2 regions of the Pseudarthrobacter sp. alpha12b genome follow, and region 2 is predicted to be linked to the other one. Evidence: riboswitches for the same ligand, from Rfam matches in the RefSeq annotation. Region 2 holds a riboswitch; the other holds the start of a gene.
What was found. A riboswitch is a leader RNA that binds a small molecule or an ion and turns the genes downstream of it on or off. The one in region 2 is predicted to bind cyclic di-AMP.
Positions count from the first base shown of each region.

Region 1 (11,817 bases), 970 kb from region 2:
TTCGCGGGTGGGACCGCCGCCGCCGTCGCCGTAACCGAACGGAACCAGCGACACAGTCCCGCGGCCGTGGTCGCGGTAGTTGCGCTCGGCATGGGCCAGGTCCCTGGCGCTGAGATCCGAGTTGTAGGTGTCCACGGGCGGGAAGTGGGTGAACAGCCGGGTGCCGTCTATTCCCTCCCAGTTGAAGGTGTGGTGGGGCATCCTGTTGGTCTGGTTCCAGGAAATCTTCTGCGTGAGGAACCAGCGGCTGCCCGCAGACTTGACGATCTGGGGCAGGGCCGCGCTGTAGCCGAACGAGTCCGGGAGCCACGCCTCCCTGCACTCGATGCCGAATTCCTCCAGGAAGAAGCCCTTACCCTCCACGAACTGCCGGGCCATGGCCTCGCCGCCGGGCATGTTGGTGTCCGATTCCACCCACATGCCGCCGACGGGGACGAACTGCCCCGCGCGCACCTTTTCCCGGATCCTGCCGAACAGGTCCGGGTAGAGCTCCTTGATCCATGCCAGCTGCTGCGCGGAAGAACAGGAGAAGACAAAGCCAGGGTCTTCATCCATCAGGGCCACCACGTTGGAGAACGTCCTGGCACATTTGCGGATGGTTTCCCGGACCGGCCAGAGCCAGGCGGAGTCGATGTGCGCATGCCCCGTGGCAACCAGCTGGTGTGCGGATGCATAGGCGGGCCTGGCCAGGACGCCGGCGAGCGCCTGCCGCCCTGCCGCCGCAGTCCCTGCAACGTCGTCGGGGTCCATCACATCCATCATGTGTTCGAGGGCCCGGAGGATCTCATGGCGGCGCGGGAGTTCCAGCGGGAGCTGTTCCATAAGGCCTGCCAGGGTCCAGATGTCCTGCTGGAGTTCCCATACGCACTGGTTCAGTTCAGCGATGGCAATATTCCCCAGCCGGTACTGAGGAGCTCCGCCGGCGGTCGCCTTGTCACCCAGGGGGGTGGGGGCAAAGGTCCAGCCCTGCGCCATGTCCGGATTCGCGGCCGCTTCCACGTAGAAGTCCACTGCCATGCCGCTTCCCAGCAGCTTGAGCGGGATGTACTGGTTGCGGGGCGAAATTGCCTTAATGATGCTGCCATCCGACCGCCAGGCGATGCCCTCGCACTGGAACCCTGGGGCTTCAGTGGTGAACCCCAGGTCCACTACCACCTCTACCGTGGTGTCCGGGCCGCCGCCCCAGGATTCGGGCACCTCCCCCTGGAGCCGCAACCATGTGGTGCCCCACGGCCGTCCCCAAGGGGCTCCAGGCTCCTGCGGCTGGAACTCCTGCCGCATCGCCTCGAGCGCGGAGACCGGTTCGTCGGGCACTTCCCAACTGCTCAGGGTAAGCGGGACCGTCCTGCTGTAAACAGCAGGGGCAATGCGCTCACGCACAAACCTCGTCAGGCGGACTTCCGTGATCCTGCGGTCGTCATGCAATATAAATCCTCTTTAAGCGGGAGACTGGATCATCGCGTCCATTCGATGGACAAATCTACCCGCTGGCAGCATTGCAACCAACCCCTTTTTAACCAATGCGCCGCCTGTTCCAGCCATCGGCGGCCCTATGTTCCTGGCATGGCAGGTTCGGGCCGCAGTATCCGGGAATCGCCGGCATAGATATTGAAACTGCTGCCCCGGCTGAATCCCGCCACGGTCAGCCCGTTCGCCTCCGCCAGTTCCACGGCAAGGCTGGAAGGGGCACTGACGGCAGCCAGGACGGGAATTCCGGCAAGCGAGGCTTTTTGCACCAGTTCAAAGGACGCCCTGCCCGACACCTGGAGGACGGTCCCTGCCAGCGGCAGGAGGCCTTCGCGCAGCGCCCATCCCACTACCTTGTCCACGGCGTTGTGCCGCCCCACGTCCTCGCGCAGGCACAGGAGGCGCGGCTCGCCGTCGTCCTCAATCCTGAACAGACCCGCCGCATGCACTCCGCCGGTATCGTCAAAGACGCGCTGGGACTCCCGCAGCAGGCCCGGCAGGGAGGCCAGGACCTTGGCATCCACCGTCAGCGGGTCCCCCTGCGGGCTGTGGTGGGAGGACTTCTGGACGGCTTCGATGGAGTCCGTCCCGCAGATGCCGCAGGAGCTGGACGTGTAGACCCTGCGGCCGGTGTCGGGAAGTGGAACGTCAGGCCGCAGCTGGGCCTCCACCACGTTGAACGTCTGGACCCCGTTCTCGTCCTCGCCCGCGCAGAACCGCAGCGACACGAGCTGGCCCTGGTCCCAAATAACGCCCTCGGACACCAGGAATCCGGCCACCAGGTCAAAGTCGTCGCCGGGCGTCCGCATGGTGACCGAGTAGGAAAGCCTGCCCAGCCGGATTTCCAGCGGCTCCTCGACGGCGAGGACGTCTTCGCGGTGGCGGACCGGGTACTCCAGGGCGCCCGGAGAACCGTCCAGGAGATACTTGTGCACCTTGCGGCGCTGGGTTACCCGTCCCATGTTCCACCCTGCCTGTTCATTACTCCATCATGGCACCAACAGGGGCCTGCCCTGGCCCAAAAGGCGCAGTACTGAAGCGACTCAGCCCAGGAGGGCGCTCCAGTCCACGGGTCCGCTGGGTGCCGCTTTGCCCTTGGGTTGGCCGGTACGGGCACTGCTCCGCGTCTTGGCTTTGGCTTCACCGTCCACCGGGCGCGGAATGGGCGCCCCCCACGGCAGGGCGAAGGCGGGCACCAACTCGCCCAGCTGCACTCCGTGCGGCGGCACCACCAGGACCCCGTCAGCAGCGGCCAGCCCGCGCATCATTCCCGGCCCCGTATGCTGCGCCGGAGACGCCATGCCGTACAGCAGCCGGAACGGCATCAGCCGGGTCCGTCCGGGGTCCGGCTCGATCATGGTCCCGCACGGTACTTCCTGCACCGCCGGCATGGGTCGGTGCCCCAGTGCGGCCAGCAGCGGAGCCCCCACGGTGGAGAGGGCCATCATGGCCGCCAGCGGGTTTCCGGGAAGTCCCAGGACAAAGCGGCCGTCCGGCAGTTCCGCGAGAACCGCAGGGTGGCCCGGCCGCATTGCCACACCGTCGATGATGAGCCGGCCGCCGAGTTCAGCCACCGCCCGCCGGAGGTGGTCCGTTCCCGAGCGTCCGGTACCCCCGGTGGTGATGACGACGTCGGCAGGCAGGTCCGGTGCGTCAGGCACCTCCGGCAGCACGTCCTCAAGCGCCGCCAGCCATTCGGCGTAGGAGTCACCGATCCGCTGCTGCCCGCCGGCGATGCCGCCCAGCATGGCTACGACGTCGGGTAACTGCGGACCGAACGTGTCGCGCACCTGGCCAGGCTCAGGCCTGCCCTGTTCAACCACCTCTGACCCCGTCAGCACCAGGCGGACCACCGGCTTCCCCTGGACCTGCACCTCGTCATAACCGGCCAGGGCTGCCAGGGCCAGGTGTGCCGGGTTGAGCTCCACCCCCGCCTTAACCAGGGTGTCCCCTTCCAGTGCTTCCTCCCCGGCCTTCCTGATGTGCTCTCCCGCGCGGGGCTCGCCGGGGCGCGCCTTGCCGCCGATCATCAGGACGGGGAGCCCCTCATCGTCCTGGCCAAGGACAGCACTCTCGGTGCGAAGAACCGCCTTGGCTCCGGGCGGGATGAGGCCTCCCGTGGCAATCGGGCTCGCCTGGTGCGGTGCCAGCCGCGTTCCAGCCTCCACGGGGATCCACGGGCCGCTTCCATTGACTGCCCAACCGTCCATGGCTGAGGACGCATAGTGGGGCATGTCCTGAAGTGCCACGATGTCGCGCTCAAGTTTGCGGCCCAGGGCTATCCGCAGCGCCACCGGCCCGGGGGGAATGGGAGTGGCTGCATCGAACGCTGCCTGCCGGGCCTCTTGCCAGGTGTGGGCCGCATGATGGTGTGCAGCAGGCACGTGTTCAGTTTTGCCCGGGTGCGCCCCTGTTTCACTGTCCGCGTGCGCCTCCGGATCGCCTTGGGGTTCTGCCGTCATTCGCCGGGAGCCCCGGCGGCTTCAGCGTCGTAGTCTTCCGCCAGGGAACGGGCGACGGCCAGCGCCGCGTCCATGGATGCTGCATCCATCTCCCTGCCGGGAGCGGCAGCCAGTCCCGCGGCGAACCCGGCGATAAAGGTGGTGAGCGGAGCGGCCGGCCGGACAACGGCATGGGCGGCAACGCCTGCAAGCGCCAGCACGGCGTTGACATCCACCTGGACATTCTCAAGCTTGTACGCCTGCAGAAGTGCCCTGCACCACTCTTCCAGCGTTTCGTCCTGGCTTTTCACGAATTGCCTCCCACATTAGCTCCGCCCGGGTGCCGGTCCTGGCCTGCGCGCTGGTTCCCGGCGGCAACCCCCAGCGCGGCAGCATCGTCCCAGGTATCCACATCGGAAGTGGACCCGGCGGGGACCGTGACAAGCTGCACGTCCAGACTAGCAAGGAGCGCCCGGACAGAGCCGTTGACCAGGGCGTTGCGTGCAGCCAGGTCGCTGCACGCCTTTGTTAACCCGGCTGTGCGATAAAAACCAGCCAGCGGCTGGGCCCTGCCGTCTGCGGCACAGGCCATGACGCCGTCCCCGCCGCCTGCAACGGCAGCGGATTGCGCCAGGGCATCCCGCAGCACCGTCACCGCCCGGGAAGCCAGGGGCATGTCGCACGCCAGCACCAGGGTGTAGGCAGCTTCTCCACCATTCCTGGCCAAGGCGTCCAGCCCCGCGGAAATTGCGGCCGCGGGGCCGGCGAACTGCGGCTCCTCCCGGCACATCAGCAGGGTGTGAGGCAAGGCTGGCTGAGGCAGCGGGCGTCCGGCCTGGGCATCGTTTGGAAGGGAACCCGTGTCGCCAACAACCACAATGCGCCGGGCACCAGCGGCCGCGGCAACGGAGCGTTCCAGGAGGGTCTGGCCGCGGAAAACCAGCGATTGCTTGGGTACGCCGCCCAGCCGGGATGACCGCCCTCCCGCCAGGATCAGGGCATCGAAGGCCAACCTGTTCACTTGCACTCCCCCAGCCTAGCGATCAGCAAGGCTCCGGGTGCAGGGCACGGTTGGTCAGGCAGCGCGCTCCGGGAGCAGGAACGGATCCCAGGCCGGCGTCGGCTTCTCCAGCTCCTTGATCTGCCAGATGGTTCCGTGGGGCGGCTCGGGGACGAACCGCAGGGTCCATCCCATCTCGGCGGGAGTGTGGTCGCCCTTGACGTTGTTGCACCGCAGGCAGGCGGCCACCAGGTTCTCCCATGAATCGGCGCCGCCCCGGGACTTCGGGTGCACATGGTCGATTGTGTGCGCCGCCTTACCGCAATACGCACACTTATGCCCGTCGCGACGGAGCACACCCCTGCGGCTGACGGCCGTTGAGTGGTTGTACCGGGGCCGGATGTAGCGGTTGAGGAGGATCACGGACGGGCGGCCCAGGACGTCGGTGGGGCCCACCACAGGGTCATCCCCTTCGGCCACCACGCTCGCCTTGCCCGTGAGCACAAGCACCAGCGCCCGGCGGAAAGTGATAACCGCCAGCGGTTCATATCCAGCATTCAGAACGAGAGTGCGCATGCACTTACCTCTTCACGGCCGCACCCGTCAGGGGCACGAGGGCCGGCTGCCCTCGGCATGTCCGGGCTATGGATCGACATCACAAGAGTAAACAAAGAAATGCAGAATCAGGTAATCGCCGCCCCGGAGCCCATTCGGGCCGTGAGAAGGGCACGGCACCGATGCCGTCGCCAACCCTTAAACCGCAGGGGACCCCCGCCTCACTGGCGGGGGTCCCCTGTAACATTTCCCGGCGGCCGTTCAGGCCGGCGCTGGAATGCTTAGTTGACGCGGATGAAGACGGGGCCGGAACCCACGTTGGCGCTGAAGACCACGGTCTGGTTCCCGTTGTAGCCGCCGTGGACGGCCATGCCGTTTCCGGCGTACACAGCAATGTGGGCCATGCCCGAACCGCCGTTGGCGTAGTAGATAAGGTCGCCCGGCTGCGCCTCGGCTGCACTCACGGTGCGGCCCAGGGACAGGTAGCCTGCGGGCCAGTCGTGGAAGTGGATGCCCACGGCGGCCAGGGAGTTGGTCACCAGCATGGTGCAGTCCTGCATGACGCCGAGCTGTGCATAGGCTGCGGACAGGATGGCAGCGCCCTTGCCGCTGGCCGAAGCCTGGGCTGCGGGAGCAGCCGGAGCAGCAGCGGTGGCAACCTTGGCCGTGACCTTGGGGGCAGCAACGGGCTGGGCAGCAGGAGCAGCTTCCTGCACCTCAACCTGGGGCTCAGGCTCCGCGACGGGGGCCGGCGTGGTGGTCACGGCCGGCTTCTCGTAGCTGATGGCAATGGTGGAAGCCGCGGAAATCGGGGCATCGACGGCGGATTCGACTTCCAGCTGGGACGCGGGAGCGGAATCGCGCTTGACGTTGGCGTCAGCAGCGTTCGCTGCGATGCCGCTGGTCAGGACCAGGCCGGAAGCGGCAGCGATAACCGCAGCCTGGCGGCCCATGCCGCCGGCGTTGTCGCTTACAGCTTTGGCAATGACAGCGATCGAGTTGGTTTTGGTGGCCTCGGCGCGGTGCCGTGCGGTAGCACGAGTCGTCATCAGTTCTCTCTTTCGTTGTTCCTTCGAACCGCTTGTAGGCAGACGCAGGGAATTGGATGCGCCGGCATCTTGGGGGTACGCCGGCGCATCCCGAACGGGGATGTGGTTTCTAGCGAAAAGCTTTGGGCAAAGAAATAGCCCTTGGAGCGTGGAGCCCAAGAACTACTTGTTGAGGTGGTAGTACGACGAGGTACCGGTGGCTGCAGGCGAGTGCAGCAGCGTGCCCTGGGACGGGTTGAGTGCGCTGACCATCATGCCGTTGCCGACGTAGATGCCCACGTGCGCGCCGCCGTTCTGGACCACCAGGTCGCCCGGCTGGGGGGTGGAGGTGGGGGTCATGATGCTCCACGCGTTGGTACGCGGGATGCTGATTCCGGCCTGGGCGTAGACCCACTGAACGAACCCGGAGCAGTCCCAGCCGGTGACGGGGCTGGTGCCGCCCCACACGTAGGAGTGGCCGATGCCGGTGTAGGCGATGGCCGCAATGCCCGAAGTCGCCGCGGAAACGGTCTCGACGGCCTTGGCGGCGGGGGCAGCGTCCTGGCCTGCAGTGGCCGTGGCCGTGCGTTCGGCCGGCGCGGTGGACTGCGGACGCACCGCTTCCACCTTAGGAGCAGCGGTGGTCTTGACGACGGGACGTTCGAAGGAAACCGTGGCCGTGGGGGCGGCGGTGACAGCGAGGGCCGTCTGGGCCGAACCGGACTCGGTGGAGGCAGAGACACCAGCGGTGGTGTCAGCTGCGGTGGCCGGCAGGCCCATGCTCAGGATGAGGCCCGACGCCGCTGCCACGACGGCAGCCTGGCGGCCTACGGTCCCGGCATTTGCGCTCACGGCCTTGGACACTGCGTCCAGGGGGTTGGTGCGAACCGTTTGCGCACGGTGGCGCGCAGAATGATGGCGTGAAGACACGAAGGTAGCCTCTCCCAATGCCTGCGAGGTGAGCTGTCGGATTCGGATGGGAGTCACCCGGCCACACTGCTTCCTGGGAAGCACGTGACTTAACCCCAAGGCCTTCTGGAAAGAAGGCCAAAATTGGTTCCCCCGCCCCTGCCAGACGATGAAATGCGAACGGACCTTGAGCGGTGGCAGAGTTAGGCAATCCACTCAAGAGCGTCAACTTCGGAAAAGTTGACGCGAGTTAGACGGTACAGCAGTTTTGTTTCAATGTCACATTCAGGTCACGGCAGGTCGCCACAATCTGAGAGTGAGCAATCACACAGTTAAAGCCAACCCATCGGATCAACCACTTCGCCGTTGACCTGCACCTCGAAGTGCAGGTGGCAGCCGGTGGACGCGCCCGTGGTCCCGCTGAGCGCAACAACGTCGCCACGGGAAACTGTCTGGCCCACCTTGACGTTGAACGACGACAGGTGGTTGTACGTGGTTTCCAGCCCGTTGCCGTGGTCGATGACCACCCGGTTACCGCCACCGAACTGATGCCAGCCCGCGAAGGTCACGGTGCCCGTCGCGGCCGCCAGGACGGAGGTCCCGCACTGCGCCACAAAGTCCTGGCCGCGGTGGAAGTCCCCGGAGCCACCGGTAATGGGGCTGACCCGGTAGCCAAAGGGCGAGGCGGTAGTGAGGGATGCGAGCGGCGCGGCCAGGGTGCCGGCGGATGCGGCGCGCGTGACGGAGCCGGCGGACTGGGCGCTCAGGAGTTGCTTCAGCTTCCCATCCGGGTCGGCCTGGGTCACCACGGCCGAGCGGCTGAAGTCGATCTGGGCACCAATATCGGCGGAAATCTGGGGCTGCGGGCTGACGGCGGAAGCTGCCAGGGGCGTATTGCCCGACGCGTCCGTGGCCATGACGGGACTGGTGGCCGGCACTGTGACTGTGAGCACCAGGCCGGTGGCGGCCAAGGCGATTCCGGCTTTCTGGCCAATGCCGCTGGCGGCGGCAAACTCCGTCACCTGCCGGAACGGGCCCCTGCGGCGGCGTGCGTCGCGATGCAGATCGCGGGGGCGCTCCGCTGCGACATCCTCGACAACCCGGGGTGCCAAAGGGGGGCCGGCCGCGCGGCGGCGGCCCCGGGAGGTCTGCATGGTCAAGAAGGGTTCCTCTCTGGAAAGCCTGCGGAGTTAGCTGTCGGATTCGGGTCAGAGAGATCAAAGACCCGGCCCGTCATGGGCAAGCTTCTGCACAGGGGTATTCCCGGAAGAATCCTTCACTGGAGAGGCTCGCTGCTGACGGACTTCACCCCAAGGCAGTCCCCCGCTGCCGGTTGTGGTTCCCCCGCCTCTGCCAGTAACGACTTCATGCACCCGATCCGCTGGCAGAGCTCGGCTCCGGATCGGGTAACGCTCAAGTATCGACGATTGTTACCACTATAGGGCCTTAAGACCCTAGGTAACAATTCCGTTATCTTTGCGTGGAAGCTTCGCTTTGGGGTATGCGGAGCCGCTCAGGGCTGGCTGAGGGCGACGAAAACATGGGCGGCCACCTCAGGCGGCAGCTCCAGCGCCCCTTCGATTCCCTGCACTCGCACGGAGATGTAGTCGCCCACGCGCTCCAGGGCCACTGAAGCGCCGGGCCGGATTCCGCCTTCGTCCAGCTGCGTCAGCAGTTCCGGCTCCACCTGGATCGGTTCGGCCAGCCGGCTGATGGTCACCGCTGAAGCGGGCGCGTAGCTCTTCATGGCCTCCACCAGGCTGATGGCCCCGTCAGCGAAACTGCTCGCCGGTTGTCCGCCCAGGGCGGCCAGGCCGGGGATGGGGTTGCCGTACGGCGACTCGGTGGGGTGGTCCAGCATCTCGTAGATCCGCCGTTCCACCCGCTCGCTCATCACATGTTCCCAGCGGCAGGCTTCGTCGTGCACGTAGGCCCAGTCCAGGCCGATGACGTCGGCCAGCAGGCGTTCGGCCAGCCGGTGCTTGCGCATGACCTCCGTGGCCCGCTTGCGGCCCGTGTCAGTGAGTTCCAGGTGCCGGTCGCCGGAGACGACAACGAGCCCGTCGCGTTCCATCCTGCCGATGGTCTGGGACACGGTGGGGCCGGAGTGGCGCAGGCGCTCGGCGATACGGGCCCGAAGGGCAACGATGTTTTCTTCCTCAAGCTCCAGGATGGTCCTGAGGTACATCTCCGTTGTGTCGATCAGATCCGTCATCCAGCTCAGCTCCTCGAGCGCAGTACCTTGCGTTGTCCCACCGTATCGCCTCTTCCCGCGAGGTAGTCCGGGGGAAAGCTTAGCCTATTTTGACTTTGTCCGAATAGCCGCGCTTCGAACAGCCGCACGTGCCGGGACCGTCTCATTGTCTGGACTTTGGCCCCTCCGGCTGCCGCCCCCACTGCCGTTCAGGCAGAATGGGTAGGGCCCGTTGCGCAGCCACCGCGCACTGCCGGCCACCTTTTACCCGCCCGTCCGGACCAAAGCTTTCGTCCCCGCCGAATTGGAGCACCTGTGAGCGACACCAGCATCACGATCCCCGCCGACCTCCTGCCCAAGGACGGGCGGTTCGGCGCCGGCCCGTCGAAGGTCCGCCAGGAACAGATCGATGCCCTGGCAGCAGCGTCCAAAACCATCCTCGGCACCTCCCACCGGCAGGCGCCGGTCAAGAACCTGGTGGGGTCGGTCCGCGAAGGACTGAGCCAGTTCTTCCGCGCCCCGGAGGGCTATGAGGTGGTCCTGGGCGTCGGCGGCTCCACGGCTTTCTGGGACATCGCCAGCTTCGGGCTCGTGGAAAAGAAGGCCCAGCACCTGTCCTTCGGCGAGTTCGGGTCGAAGTTCGCCGCGGCCACCAATAAGGCGCCCTTCCTGGGAGCCTCCTCCATTATCAAGTCCGAGCCGGGCACCCGTCCGGCGGCGCAGGCCGAGGCGGGCGTGGACGTCTACGCCTGGCCGCAGAATGAGACCTCCACCGGTGTAGCAGCCCCGGTCACCCGCGTCTCCGGAGCCGACGAGGGATCGCTGGTCCTGGTGGATGCCACCTCGGCGGCCGGTGGCCTGGACGTGGACGTTGCCCAGAGCGATGTCTACTACTTCGCCCCGCAGAAGAACTTCGCCTCCGACGGCGGCCTCTGGCTTGGCCTGTTCTCCCCCGCTGCCATTGAACGTGCCGCGCGGATCAAGGCCAGCGGCCGCTGGATTCCTGACTTCCTGGACCTCCAGACCGCCATCGACAACTCCCGCCTGAACCAGACGTACAACACGCCCTCGCTGTCCACGCTGGTCACCCTTGACGCCCAGGTCCAGTGGCTGAACTCCAACGGAGGCCTGGACTTTGCCGCCGCACGCACCGCCGACTCCGCCGGGCGCATCTACAGCTGGGCCGACGCCTCCGGGTTCGCTACCCCGTTCGTGGCCAAGCCCGAGGAACGCTCCAACGTCATCGCCACCATCGACTTCGACGAATCGGTCGATGCCGCCACAGTGGCCAAGGTGCTGCGCGCCAACGGCATCGTGGATACCGAGCCCTACCGGAAGCTGGGCCGCAACCAGCTGCGCATCGCCACCTTCGTGGCCATCGATCCGAGCGATGTCTCGGCCCTGCTGTCCAGCATCGACTACGTGGTTGGCGAGCTGCGCAAGTAACCACAGTCAACGCACGACGGCGCCGCCCGGGTTCTTCCCGGACGGCGCCGTTTTCGTTGCCCCACGCAGGGGTAGCCGGTTTCCCGGCATAAAGTGCGGTCAGGCTCCTGCCTGCGTGCCGGCGTCGTCCTTGGAATCCTCCGCGGCTTCCGCGGTCACCTGGCCATCCGGTTCAGCCGCGGCTGTTTCCTGGCCGTCCGCTTCGGGTTCCTGCTGGTCCTCGGGTCGGACGCGTTCGGCCCACGGCACCCACTCCGGGGCCAGGATGGCGTCCCCCGAGGGCAGCAGGCCCAGCTCGTTGACCGTTACTACCTTGGAGCGGGAGTTGCGGGTCAGTACCGCGTACCACTGCCAGCCTGCGTAGCCGGGCAGCCGGGACTCGAACAGGTGCGTGACCAACCGGTCGCCCTCGCTCTTGGCTGCCAGGTGCGGCCCGATGGTGGCGGCGGGGGTGATGCCCTCCACTGCGGTCCGGGCGGTGTCCACGGCAGCAGCCAGGAAAGCGTCAGGCTTGCCCGTACGCCATACCGGCACGCCTGCCTTGCGCTTGGGCGGGTTCTTGGCAGCCTGCTCCTGCACTGGCGTGCCCGGCTGTTCAGATTGGGGATCCATAGGCGCTTAAACGTCCAGCTCGTCGGCGACCTTGCGCAGGGCGGCAGCGATGGCCTTACCCTTGTTGCCCTCCGGGTACTTGCCCTTGGACAGGGTCCCGGACAGGTTGTCCAGGACGGTCACCAGGTCCTGCACCAGCGGGGCAAGATCCTTCGCGCTGGGACG
Region 1 is NZ_CP196746.1:4,513,189-4,525,005, reverse strand. Features, by position in the region: gene ACTAQI_RS21000 (alpha-mannosidase) at 1-1,425, opposite strand, end outside; gene fdhD (formate dehydrogenase accessory sulfurtransferase FdhD) at 1,551-2,429, opposite strand; gene ACTAQI_RS20990 (molybdopterin molybdotransferase MoeA) at 2,511-3,929, opposite strand; gene ACTAQI_RS20985 (DUF6457 domain-containing protein) at 3,926-4,219, opposite strand; gene mobA (molybdenum cofactor guanylyltransferase) at 4,216-4,929, opposite strand; gene ACTAQI_RS20975 (HNH endonuclease) at 4,984-5,484, opposite strand; gene ACTAQI_RS20970 (NlpC/P60 family protein) at 5,745-6,512, opposite strand; gene ACTAQI_RS20965 (C40 family peptidase) at 6,675-7,355, opposite strand; cyclic di-AMP (ydaO/yuaA leader) riboswitch at 7,426-7,604, opposite strand; gene ACTAQI_RS20960 (M23 family metallopeptidase) at 7,733-8,554, opposite strand; cyclic di-AMP (ydaO/yuaA leader) riboswitch at 8,565-8,775, opposite strand; gene ACTAQI_RS20955 (metal-dependent transcriptional regulator) at 8,914-9,615, opposite strand; gene serC (phosphoserine transaminase) at 9,910-11,040, shown strand; gene ACTAQI_RS20945 (DUF3027 domain-containing protein) at 11,140-11,652, opposite strand; gene ACTAQI_RS20940 (cold-shock protein) at 11,659-11,817, opposite strand, start outside.
Region 1: linked by a shared signal. The riboswitch ahead of ACTAQI_RS20960 (M23 family metallopeptidase) and the one ahead of ACTAQI_RS16400 (glycoside hydrolase family 16 protein) in region 2 are both predicted to bind cyclic di-AMP.

Region 2 (11,817 bases):
CCACGGCTCCTACTGGATGCCGGACGTTGCAGACCAGGCCTGGCTGCTGCTGCTGCACCTGTTCATGGACAAGGGCGGAATCGCGGCGGCGCGGCAGGAGCCTGCGCGGACGGCTGCCAAGGTAGCGGCCGACGGCGGCAGGATCGCAGAGTCGGTCCGGCGCAGGGTGGGTGCGGGGCTGGCAACTGACATGTTGAACCTGGTCCTCGCTGGACGGTTCGAGGATGCGCCCGCCATGGCTGCCCGGCTGAGGGCGTCCTGGAGCGGCGGTGCGGGCCCCATGCTCATTGAAGCAGTCAACCGGACGCTGCGGCGCTCCGGTGCCCGGTTCCGGGGGCATACTCCCTTATTGGGAGTCATGGCTCCGGACGGAGCGGGCAAGACCACGCTGCTGAACGGACTTCACGCTGACGTACCGTTGCCCACCAAGTACGTGTACATGGGCCTGTGGGGGGCAGGGCCCTTTGATGCGGTGCTCAACCGGATTCCCGGCGGCCGTACCGCCAAGAAGGTGTACCGGCTGGTGCGCGGTGGAGTTGTGGCCAGGTTTTACCGCCGCTTGGGCAAGGTGGTGCTGATGGACCGCGTGGCCTATGACGCGCTGCTTGCCGGCTCCGGCGGTGGCCCGCTGGCATGGATGAGCAACAGGCTGGCACTGGCCGTGATCCCTGCCCCGGATGTTCTCCTGGTGCTGGATGTTCCCGGCGCAGTGATGTTTGAGCGGAAAGGTGAACACAGCCCGGAGCTCCTGGAAACGTGGCGGAACGACTACCTCCAGCTGGCCGGCCGGCTTCCCGGGAGCCGGGTAGTGGATGCGGCCCAGCCCGTGGAGGCTGTGCAGCGTGTGGCTACCGGCATCATCTGGGATACGTGCACACCAGCGGCCGGGAGGGCAACCACCGCCGGCCGCGCCACGCACCCGGCCCCCGCCGTCGGCCTCTCTTCCGGTAGTGACGCCGCCCCGGAAGCCGGCGCAGGCGAAGCCCTGTCGCTCCACCTCTGGCGGCTTCTGGACTGGCGGTTCCTTCTTCCCGTCCTGCAGCCACGCACCCTGGGTTTCGCCGGAAGGATAAGCCCGGAAACAGAGTCGGCGCTGCGGCTGCTGGACCCCCAGGCCATGCGGCTGGCGGAGCCGGCAACAGAGCCGGCAACGCGGCCGGGCGGCAGGGCATGCGACGTGGTGCTGCTGGCCTCGCCCGGCCCGGGCCAGATCGAAAGCGCAGGACTGGCATTGGAGCCGGGAGGCTGGATCTGCGTGGAGGCCAGCCGCTCCCTGCTGCAGCATTCGGGCCCGCGGACGTTAAGGGGCTGGAAGCGGATGCTGGAGCGCCGGGGGTACCAGGACGTTGCCTTGTACTGGAATGCCCCCAACCGGGAGCGGACCGCCCGGTTGGTTCCGGTGCAGTCCGGCGTGTCCATCCGGGACACCCTGGCCCTGCGCAAGGATGTGCGCTTCGGGGTCCTCAAGGCGGCTGCGGTGCACGTGGCCCTGGCACTGCGCGTCTTCGACCTCCTGGTTCCCGAAGGCACCATCACGGGGCGGCTGCCGGAAAGGAGCCCGGGGCAATGAGCTTCATAGATCAGTTCCTGCAGGACCACTTCGAGGAGTTCTCCCTTGACCAGTACGGCCTGGGGAAGCGCTGGGAAACGCTGCTGCTGACCCCGCGCTTCGCAACGTCCCGGCACGTGGTGGCCCTGGTGTTTCCGTCCCGGCGAAGTGATCCCGCCCTGGTGGTGAAGGTGCCCCGCCAGCCTGGGGACAACAGCGGCGTCCGCCGCGAGGCCGCCATGCTCGCCCAACTTTCAGCCGCCGTCGGCAGCCCAGGCGCCGGTGTGCCACTCCTGGTGGGCATGCGGGACGTGGGGCCCTACACGGTCCTCGTTGAAACCGCGTTGACCGGCATGCCACTGGATCCCCGGACGGTGGCAGCGGATCTGCCCGCCGCCGTCGCCACCGGGACCGCATTTGTTGGAGCCCTTCCCTGCACCCAGCCTGCCGCCGGCAATGTGGACTGGTACCAGCGCGCCGTGGCCGCGCCGTTGGCGGCCCTGGAGGGACTGGCCGGGCCTGACGCGGGCACAAACGAACTGGTGGAACGGACGCACGAACTCCTTGCCCCGCTGCGCCAGGCGCAGCTGCCCGCGGTCATCGAGCATGGCGACCTGAGCCATCCCAACCTGCTTGTTAAGTCCGGCGGCGCGCTGCAGGTCATGGACTGGGAGCGCTCGCTCATGGACGGCGTTCCCGGGCACGATCTGGTCTTCTACCTCCAGTACCTGAGCGAGTCCAGCGAACATGCCTTCGTCAGGGAGGCCCAGATCGCGGCCTTCGACAAGGCCTTCGGCCAGGGCGGCTGGGCGCTGGACCCGCTCTCCCGCCACCTTGGCATGCGGGGGGTTGACCACTCGCTCCTCCCGCTGCTGGTGGTCGCCACGTGGGCGCGCTCCACCGCCACGCTCGCCGACCGGCTGGCGCAGGAAGCGGAGGCCGACCCGGCGCAGGGCAACGGAAAAGTCCGGGCCGCCCTCCAGGCGGACAGGGACTTCTGGTTGTGGCGCCATGCTGTGGAAGCCGCCTAAAAGGCCGAGTCCCGGGGACGGGGCCGGGCCGGTGGGCCGGGCCCGGGCGGACTGGTCCGCAATTCCGGCGTTGACCCTTGGGAAGCCCTGCTTCCGGCCGCCCGTCAGCCCTCGTGGTGGCGCTTGAAAAGCCGCAGTATCTCGTCGTGCAGGTCGCGGTAGCCGAACCGCAGCACCGCGTACACCGCGCCCACCCCGGCAACCACCATGACAGCCAACGTGGGCACGGGTCCCAGGGCGTGCCTGGCAAAGTTGACCAGGCCCACCAGGGCCACCGCGGCACCGCACACCAGGCCCGGTGCCGCGGCGCGCATCATCCGGCGCATCCTTGTTCCCATGACCTTGGCGGCCACCGCCTGCATGCCAAACGCGAAGACCACGGCCACCACCATCTGGGCACACGCGACCCCCACAATTCCCCACTGGGTGGCGAAGATCAGGGCGGGAAGGAGGACCACCAGGCGGACCACGGAGATCCAGATGGAAAGACCGGGCCGCCCCATCGCCTTGTAAACGTCATTTGCCCCGGCGCCCAGGGAGCGTGCCGCCGCATACAGGGCCAGGAATACCAGCGGCGTGACCGATTCCTCCCATTGCTGGCCGAAAAGGACTGGCACCAGGACGGGCGCCACCACGGCCAGTCCCACGCCTGCCGTGATGCCGTAAAGGGCCTGGACGGTGACACTTTTCAGGTATCCGTCCCGCAGCCGCTGCCGGTCGCCGCGGACCTGCGTGTAGAGGGGGAACAGGACGGTGGAGAGCACGAAGAAGACGTTCAGGATCAGGGCCTCCGGCAGCCGGAAGGCGAGGGTGTAGAGACCCAGCGCATGCGCGCCCAGCACGATGCCAATGACCAGGTAGTCGACGTCGAAGATGGCCCTGGCCAGCATGGTGCTGCCGGCGACGGGGGCGCCGAAGCGGATGTTCTCCCCAAGGGCGCTCCTGCTGACACGCCAGATCTGCCAGGGCGCTTCATGGCGGACAAGGAACCAGCAGGTGGCGGCATAGGCCACGGACCCGGCAGCCGTTCCGACGGCGAGCGACCAGGCGCCGTGGCCGGTGAAGGCCAGGTAAAGGGTCACCGTCCCCATGGTTGCGGCGCGCAGCACCGGCGCCGCCGTGAGCTGCCTGAACTTCAGGTCCCGCCGCATGATGGCCTCCGGGACGGCACCGCAGGCCGTGGCCAGCACGGAAACCCCAAGGACCTGCACCAGCGGAGCCACACCGTCCAGCCCCAGGAGGTCCTCCACTGTGTCCGCGGCAAGCACCGCCGCCAGGGCCAGCACCGCGCCCAGGGCAACGGAAAGCAGCAGTGCTGATCGGGCGATGACGGGGGTTTTGGGCAGGTAGACCAGCGCCTGCCCCACACCGGCGTCGGCGATGGTTTCGGCGTAGGCCATCAGCACCAGCGCCAGGGCTACGAGGCCGTATTCCTCAGGTGAGAGGAGCCGTGCCAGCACCACCGTGGTTACCAGCACGATCACCCTGCCAGAGGCGAAGGCCAGCCCCTGCCACAGGGCTCCCCGGACTCCCTTGCGCTCCAATTCCCCCGGCGCGTAGGTCATGGGTGCCTGTTCGTTCGGGAAAGCTCCCCGGCAGGGGATGGAGCAGCCATGGCCGCATGGACTTCCGCCAGGTACTCGTCCGTCACGGTGTCCCAGGTGCGGACAGCGCCTGCAGACCCTTCCGCCGTCATGCTGGCGGGACGCCCTTGCAGTGGCGCGGGGGCGGTGAGGTGTTCCACCACCTTGCGCACGAGTGCCTCCTGGCTGTCCTGAACGGTCAGCAGCGGGTGCGCAGGCAGTTCCCTCGCAGCCACCGGTGTGGCAACCACGGGCAGCCCCGCGGCAAGGGCTTCCAGGACGGAGTTCCGGATGCCCACGCCGTGCTCGTCCGGGAAGACTGCAACGTCGGCCCCCTGGAAGACGTCCAGGATGGAAGGCACGTTCGCCAGGACGTCCACCTGGGGTCCGGCCAGCGCCTGCACCGCCGGGGTGGGCCGCCGCCCCGCGATGACGAAGCGGGCGTTGGGGACTTCCCGCCACACCAGCGGCGCGATCCTGCTGACCAGCACGGTGGCGCTGTCCACGTTCGGGGCGTAGTTCAGGCTGCCCGCAAAGCAGACAACGGGGATATCCCGCTCCCGGCGGGGACCGGCAGCCATTGCTGTTCCGTTGGGGATGCTTCGGACGGACCTGCCCAGCTTGGCGGACCAGGCCGCAGAATCCTGGGCCCCGACGGTGAGGAGCCGGGCCCTGGGCGGCAGCTGCAGCTCAGCCCGGGCGGCCAGCTGCTCGCGCAGCCGATAGGCCGGCCGGAAGGTGCGCGCGATGGCCGTGTCCATGCCGGCCCGGATGGACCAGGGGTCAACTGTCTGCAGCACCAGAGGCCCGGTGACGTGATGGGACAGGAACAGGGCGTGCGGGCCGTGGATGAGGGTGGCGTCCCTGTCTGCGGACAACCGGGCGGCTGCGGCGCGGGCAGACGGGGTTGAACGGCGGTGTTTCCCCAGCCCGGCGAGGCCGCCCAGGGAACGGACAAAGGCCGAAATTTCCTCCCGCGGCGCCAGTTCGTACACGGTTTCGCAGCGGTTCCTGATCTCCGCCGGAACCGGGACGGGGCCCGAAAAAGTCAGCAGCGTGACGGCAACGTCAGGAGGGAGGTGCAGGATCACTTCGTACGGAATCATCGAGCTTCCATCGCCCAGTTCCGGATCCCGGTTGGGCACGCTTTCCGTCACGTACAGGAGCCTCATTGCAAGAGTGTACTGGATCACACTGCCGGCGGAGGGTGACCTTTGGGCAACCTTGAGGTGAAGCTGGAAGGGCGACGGCGGGAGGTCCCGCCGTCGCCCTTCCATCAGGTGGTGCGTGGCCGGCTACTGCCAGGCGCGCACGTAGTCCACCATCATCTGGGACTGTGGGCCGTAGGCCGGGTTCGTGGAGGAGGCGCCGACGTTCAGCACGATGTACTGCGGAGCGTTTCCGTCGTTGGTGGGGTAGGACTTGACCTTGACGCCGTCAAAGTAGACGTCGGAGGAATTCGCCATCCTGTGCAGGCCGAAGGTGTGGTACTCGTTGGCCCAGTTGCCGCCCACGCCGCCCTGGTTCTGGGAGCCGGAACCGGAGTGGTAATTAACGGTCATCTTCGCTTGCAGGACCTCCGCAATGTCATTCTCGCCGGTGGTCGGCCAGGACTGTCCCGTGGTCCAGAACGCGGGCCAGTTGAAGAGGCCGTTGGCGTTGCCGGGGAACTTGATGCGGGCCTCCACATAGCCGGTGGTGAACTGGAAGCCCGTGCCTGCCCCGCCCTTCGGGTTGGTCGATACCAATCCCCCGGAGGTGGCGGAGGCGAGGCCCAGGGCCAGGTTTCCGTTGGCCACCGAGACGTTCGCCGGGCTGGTGGAAACCTTATTCATGGTCCCGCAGCCGGGGGAGAACCAACATCCGGACCACTTCGCGGTGTCCAGTCCGGCCCCGTTGAACTCGTCGGCGAAGGTCATGGTCCAGTTGCCCGGAACGCCGGCGGGCGCAGGGGCCCCGCTGCTGGCAAGCTGCGCCGCGGCCGGCGCCACTGCGATGGGGGATTCGGAGGAGGGAGCCGGCGCGGCGGGAACCGGTGCAGCTGCGGGCGCGGGCGGAGCCTGTTCCGGGGAAGGGGCTGCAGCGGGAGCGGCGTCAGCTGCCGGTACCGGTGCCGGGGCAGGCGCCACGGAGGAAGGAACAGCCTCTGGAGTCTGGGTGGGTGCGTCGCTGCCGGCGTCGGCGGCACTGGCCACCCGCGCCATGTCGGCGGCGCCATCGTTGTGGGTCAGGCCGAGGCCCAGGGAGCCGGCTCCGAGGAGGGCTGCGGCAAGCCCCGCGGCGAGGGGCCAGCGCCGCCGGGGCAGGCCGGGCGTGGTGGACCTTGAGTCCGGAGAGGTTCCGGCAGGTCCAGTCTCATTTTGATAACGGTGGGACGGTTTGGCGCGATCATTGCGGAGTGCGGGCATGGGGAAGTCACCTCTCATCGCCTGCGGAGTTAGCTGTCGGGTTCGAATGAGGCCATTCGGCCGCGAATCGCGGCTTCACCCCAAGGGCAGGCGCGGGGCCGTGCCCGGGACGCTTGGGTCCCCCGCCTCTGCCTGGAGTCCGGGTCTAGTCACGGAGGCGGCAGAGTTGGACGACCTTCGGGACTGGGGCCGGCTGGGGGCGGCCCCCGGATGACCGTACACGAAAGGGACGCAAGAATCACAATTAGGTAACGGACCTCACTGGGTGGGCGCGGCGCCGGCCGGCCACGGCGCGGGACGTTGTAATGCGCAGCGGTCGCGGCATTGTTTTCCACATAGCGTCAGTCGGGGCTGCCCGCGGTACATCATGGGCCTAGCCTTGGGACAAGCGCGAATCGCCTATCGGGTCCAAATGCACTAGGATATTGAAGTCTGTGCTGCGTCCTGCCTCCGTTCCGGCGGCGGGGCATTGCACGGAATCGCAAATGAACCTCCTGTTACGGAAATGCCGTAACCGCTTAGCCCAAAGGAGGTGGGTTCACATATGCGTCCTTACGAATTGATGGTAATCATCGACCCCGAGGTCGAAGAGCGTACCGTTGAGCCGTCGCTTCAGAAGTTCCTGAACGTCATCACCAACGATGGTGGAACCATCGAAAAGGTTGACATCTGGGGCCGTCGCCGTCTGGCTTACGAGATCAAGAAGAAGTCCGAAGGTATCTACGCCGTGGTGAACTTCACCGCCAAGCCGGAGACCGCCAAGGAACTTGACCGCCAGCTGTCTCTTAACGAGACCATCATGCGCACCAAGATCACCCGCCCCGAAGAGCAGAAGGTTATTGCTGAGTAATTCAGCACCGGTCTTCATTCTTTACCCCGCAGGAAACGCACTCTTCACCCAGGATCGAACAAGGAGGCAGTAGATGGCAGGCGAGACCACCATTACGGTCATCGGTAATCTCACCAATGACCCGGAATTGCGGTTCACACCGTCCGGTTCGGCAGTAGCGAACTTCACCATCGCTTCCACCCCCCGCACCTTTGATCGCCAGTCCAACGAGTGGAAGGACGGGGAGACCCTGTTCCTCCGCGCCGCTGTATGGCGTGAAGCAGCCGAGAACGTCGCCGAATCCCTGACCAAGGGCATGCGCGTGATTGTTACCGGCCGCCTGAAGAGCCGCTCCTACGAAACAAAAGAAGGCGAAAAGCGCACCGTTATCGAGCTTGAGGTCGACGAAATCGGCCCCAGCCTGCGCTATGCCAATGCCAAGGTCAACCGCACCCAGCGCTCCGGCGGACAGGGTGGCGGCGGCTTCGGTGGCGGCAACAGCGGCGGTGGCTTCGGAGGCGGCAACTCTGGTGGAAACCAGGGCGGCAACTCCGGTGGAGGCTGGGGCGGCGGCAACCAGCAGGCTGCACAGGACGATCCCTGGGCCACGCCCGGTGTGTCCAACGCAGGCGGCTGGGGCAACGGCCCCGATTCCGAACCTCCCTTCTAAACCCCAAATAACGGCCCGACTCCGGGGCTGCCCGGGTGCCGTAACGCACCCATGGCACTGCCGCCGTCGGACCACCACCATCCCGTGGATCAATATCCACGGGCTCCCTAGAATAGGAGCTCCACGATGGCTAAGGCTGAACTCCGTAAGCCCAAACCAAAGTCCAACCCCTTGAAGGCCGCTGACATCACTGTCATCGACTACAAGGACGTAGCATTGCTGCGCAAGTTCATCTCCGACCGCGGAAAGATCCGCGCCCGTCGCGTCACTGGCGTTACGGTGCAGGAACAGCGCAAGATCGCCCAGGCAATCAAGAACGCCCGCGAAGTTGCTCTGCTGCCTTACTCCGGCGCTGGCCGCGGCTAAGGAAGGGATTAACTAACATGGCAAAGCTCATTCTGACCCACGAAGTCACCGGTCTCGGTGCTGCTGGCGATGTAGTCGAGGTCAAGGACGGTTACGCACGTAACTACCTGCTGCCCCGCAACTTCGCCCTGACCTGGTCGAAGGGTGGCGAGAAGCAGGTTGAGTCCATCAAGGCTGCCCGCGCCGCCCGCGAGCACGCTTCCCTGGAAGATGCTCAGAAGCAGGCCGCTGCACTGTCCGCCAAGCCGGTCAAGCTGATCGTCAAGGCCGGCGAGTCCGGCCGCCTGTTCGGCACCGTCAAGCAGGGCGACGTCGCCGACGCTGTTGAGGCCGCTGGCCTTGGCAAGATCGACAAGCGCAAGGTGGAACTGCCCGCCCACATCAAGTCGGTCGGTTCCTACCAGGCCAACGTCCGCCTCCACGCTGACGTTGCCGCTGTGATCGAACTCGACGTGGTTGCAGGCAAGTAGTCTCCAACCGCAGCTGAAAGGCCCCCGCTGGAACTCCGGCGGGGGCCTTTTGCGTCCCATATCACCGCCGGCTTTTCCCTCTGCCGGCTGCCGGCACCATAAGCTTGCTGGGATGCCGCCCCGGATGTTCGGTGCGGGCCCCATCCGCCATTTCCCAGTAAGGTCGTCAAGCGTTGCCGTTCCTTGCCGTCAGCAGCATCCTCCTGGCGGCTGCGGCCATCAGTTTTGTGACGGACCGCAGGCGGCTGCGGAACGGCGTCTTCCTGGTCTCGGGTGTGATCTTCGGGTGGCTTGGGTTGCTCCTGGCCTCCGGCAACAACTCCGTTCCGGCCGTCATGACTTTGGCCTTGGCCGTCCTGCTCATCGTGTCCGGGCCGCTACTGGCACTTTTCCTGGTCCTCAACGGGATCATCATGCTGCGCCGCGAGGGCCGCAGCCCGGGAAACCTGCTGTCCCTGCTGACAGGACTCGCTGTGGTGGCCGCGCCCCTCTTGCTGGCCGCCCTGAAGTCGGTTGCACCGGGTTTGGGCGCGGTCACTTCCGTGGTGGCCCTGGTGGCCGGTTATGTGGGATTCGTGTTCGTCAGCTACCTGGTCTATTCCCTGATCTACTCGAATCTTCCGCCGCGCCGACACCCTGAGTACGTGGTGATTCTGGGTTCCGGCCTGAACGGTGAATCTGTCCCGCCCCTGCTGGCTTCCAGGCTGGACGCCGCCGTCCGCCTGTACCGCGGGAAGCATGGCGGTTCCATCAAAGCACTGATTCCAAGCGGCGGGCAGGGGAGGGACGAACTCCTCCCGGAAGGAACGGCGATGGCCCGCTACCTGCAGCGGAAGGGTGTTCCTGCCGACCGGATCATCGTGGAGGACCGGGCAACCACAACCATGGAGAACCTGGACTTCTCGCGTGATCTGATGGAGCGGCCGGATGCACCCGTCACGGTCGTCACCAGCAGCTACCACGTATTTCGTGCGGCCATGTTCACCCGGCGCGCGGGGCTGAGGGCGCATGTCACCGGAGCCAGGACCGCGGGCTACTTCATCCCCAGTGCCTTCCTACGGGAATTCATCGCCATCCTTGCAACCTACAGGTGGATCAATCTGGTTTCCTGCGCAGTAATCATCACCGTTCCCTTGGCCGGCCCGGTCCTGGCGCAGGCCGGTGGTAGCCTGCTCCGGTGAACCCGAACCCCCGCAGCCGCCCCTTCCACCAAGTGGATGTCTTCGCCGGCCAGGCCTACCGCGGCAACCCGCTCGCCGTCGTTCTTGATGCCCAGGACCTGGACGCGGCAACCATGCAGCAATTCGCCAACTGGACCAACCTTTCTGAAACCACCTTCCTCCTGCCTCCGCAGGATCCCCGTGCCGATTACAGGGTCCGCATCTTCACCGGCAGTGAGGAGTTCCCGTTCGCAGGCCACCCCACGCTCGGCTCGGCCCATACCTGGCTGGAAGCCGGGGGCGTGCCGAAGTCCGGCGGCTATGTAGTGCAGGAGTGCGCCGCGGGGCTGGTCCGGGTAAAGCGCGACGGCGGGAGGCTGGCTTTCGCGGCCCCGCCACTGACGCGTTGTGGCCCCGTGGAGGAATCCATCCGCCGGCAGCTGGTTGCGGCGCTGCGGGTGTCCGGCGGCGACATCGTGGACGCGTCCTGGCTGGTGAATGGTCCCGAATGGATCGGCGTCCTGCTGGAATCCGCGGATCACGTGCTGGCCCTTGAGCCGGACTATGCGGCAATGGGACACCTGAAAATCGGCGTTATCGGGCCCCACGCTCCCGGCACCGGCACCGACTTTGAGGTCCGCACGTTCCTGCCCGGTGATTCCATGGCGGAGGACCCCGTCACGGGCAGATTCAACGCCGGTGCCGCCCAGTGGCTGATTGGAAACGGCCGGGCGCCGGAGAAGTATGTGGCCTCGCAGGGGACCGTGCTGGGCCGGGCCGGCCGCATCCACATCAGTACTGAAGGCGGGGACACGTGGGTGGGCGGCGACTCCGCCACCTGCATCCGGGGAACCGTCCTGCTCTGATCCGAAGCCAGCCAATACCTGTGCGGGAATACTCCGCCGCCGGCAACAGTTCATTGATATAGATGCAAACGCATGTATGATGGATTGAACGAGCACCAGGAGAATGCCATGGAAACCCGCCGCATCACCGTCCTTTCCGCAGGACTTGGCGTACCTTCATCGAGCCGGCTGCTGGCCGACCAGCTTTCAGCGGCCGCCGTGCGGCAGCTCAAGGCAGGCGGCTATGAGGTGGCAGTGGACGTCGTCGAGCTCCGCGACCTGGCCGTGGATATCGCCAACAACTTCGTCACCGGCTACGCGGCCCCGCGGCTGGCGGACGTGATCGCCGCCGTGGAGGCATCGGACGGGATCATTGCCGTGAGTCCCGTCTTCAGCGCCTCCTACAGCGGCCTCTTCAAGTCCTTCGTCGACGTCCTGGACCCCAAGTCACTGGACGGCAAGGCAGTCCTGTTGGGCGCCACCGGCGGAACGGACCGGCACCAGATGGTCCTGGACTACGCGCTGCGGCCGCTGTTCAGCTACCTGCGGACGCGCATGGCGGCAACCGGCGTCTTTGCCGGGCCCCAGGACTGGGGAACCGCAGAGGAGGGCGGGGTGTCCCTTGCGGACCGGATTGAGCGCGCTGCAGGCGAATTTGCGCGACTGCTGGACGGGCCGCAGCCGGGCCGAAAGTCCGTCCCGCTGGAATCCCTTCCGTTCGAGCAGCTTCTGGCCGGTATTTCCGGATCCCGCTAGTCGTCAAGCAGCTCGATGAATTCCCGTGCCTGCTTTAGGGAGATGTCCGAGTGCCGCGTCAACGCATTGGCAGCCGCCTCGGTATCACCGCTCCGGGCCAGGGTGCGGATCCTGCCGTAGATCTCATCATTGAGCATGTTGCTGCTTACC
Region 2 is NZ_CP196746.1:3,541,428-3,553,244, reverse strand. Features, by position in the region: gene ACTAQI_RS16420 (dTMP kinase) at 1-1,570, shown strand, start outside; gene ACTAQI_RS16415 (aminoglycoside phosphotransferase family protein) at 1,567-2,580, shown strand; gene ACTAQI_RS16410 (oligosaccharide flippase family protein) at 2,685-4,145, opposite strand; gene ACTAQI_RS16405 (glycosyltransferase) at 4,142-5,335, opposite strand; gene ACTAQI_RS16400 (glycoside hydrolase family 16 protein) at 5,459-6,571, opposite strand; cyclic di-AMP (ydaO/yuaA leader) riboswitch at 6,576-6,726, opposite strand; gene rpsF (30S ribosomal protein S6) at 7,116-7,421, shown strand; gene ACTAQI_RS16390 (single-stranded DNA-binding protein) at 7,495-8,070, shown strand; gene rpsR (30S ribosomal protein S18) at 8,197-8,436, shown strand; gene rplI (50S ribosomal protein L9) at 8,454-8,906, shown strand; gene ACTAQI_RS16375 (YdcF family protein) at 9,080-10,087, shown strand; gene ACTAQI_RS16370 (PhzF family phenazine biosynthesis protein) at 10,084-10,932, shown strand; gene ACTAQI_RS16365 (FMN reductase) at 11,041-11,667, shown strand; gene ACTAQI_RS16360 (hypothetical protein) at 11,664-11,817, opposite strand, start outside.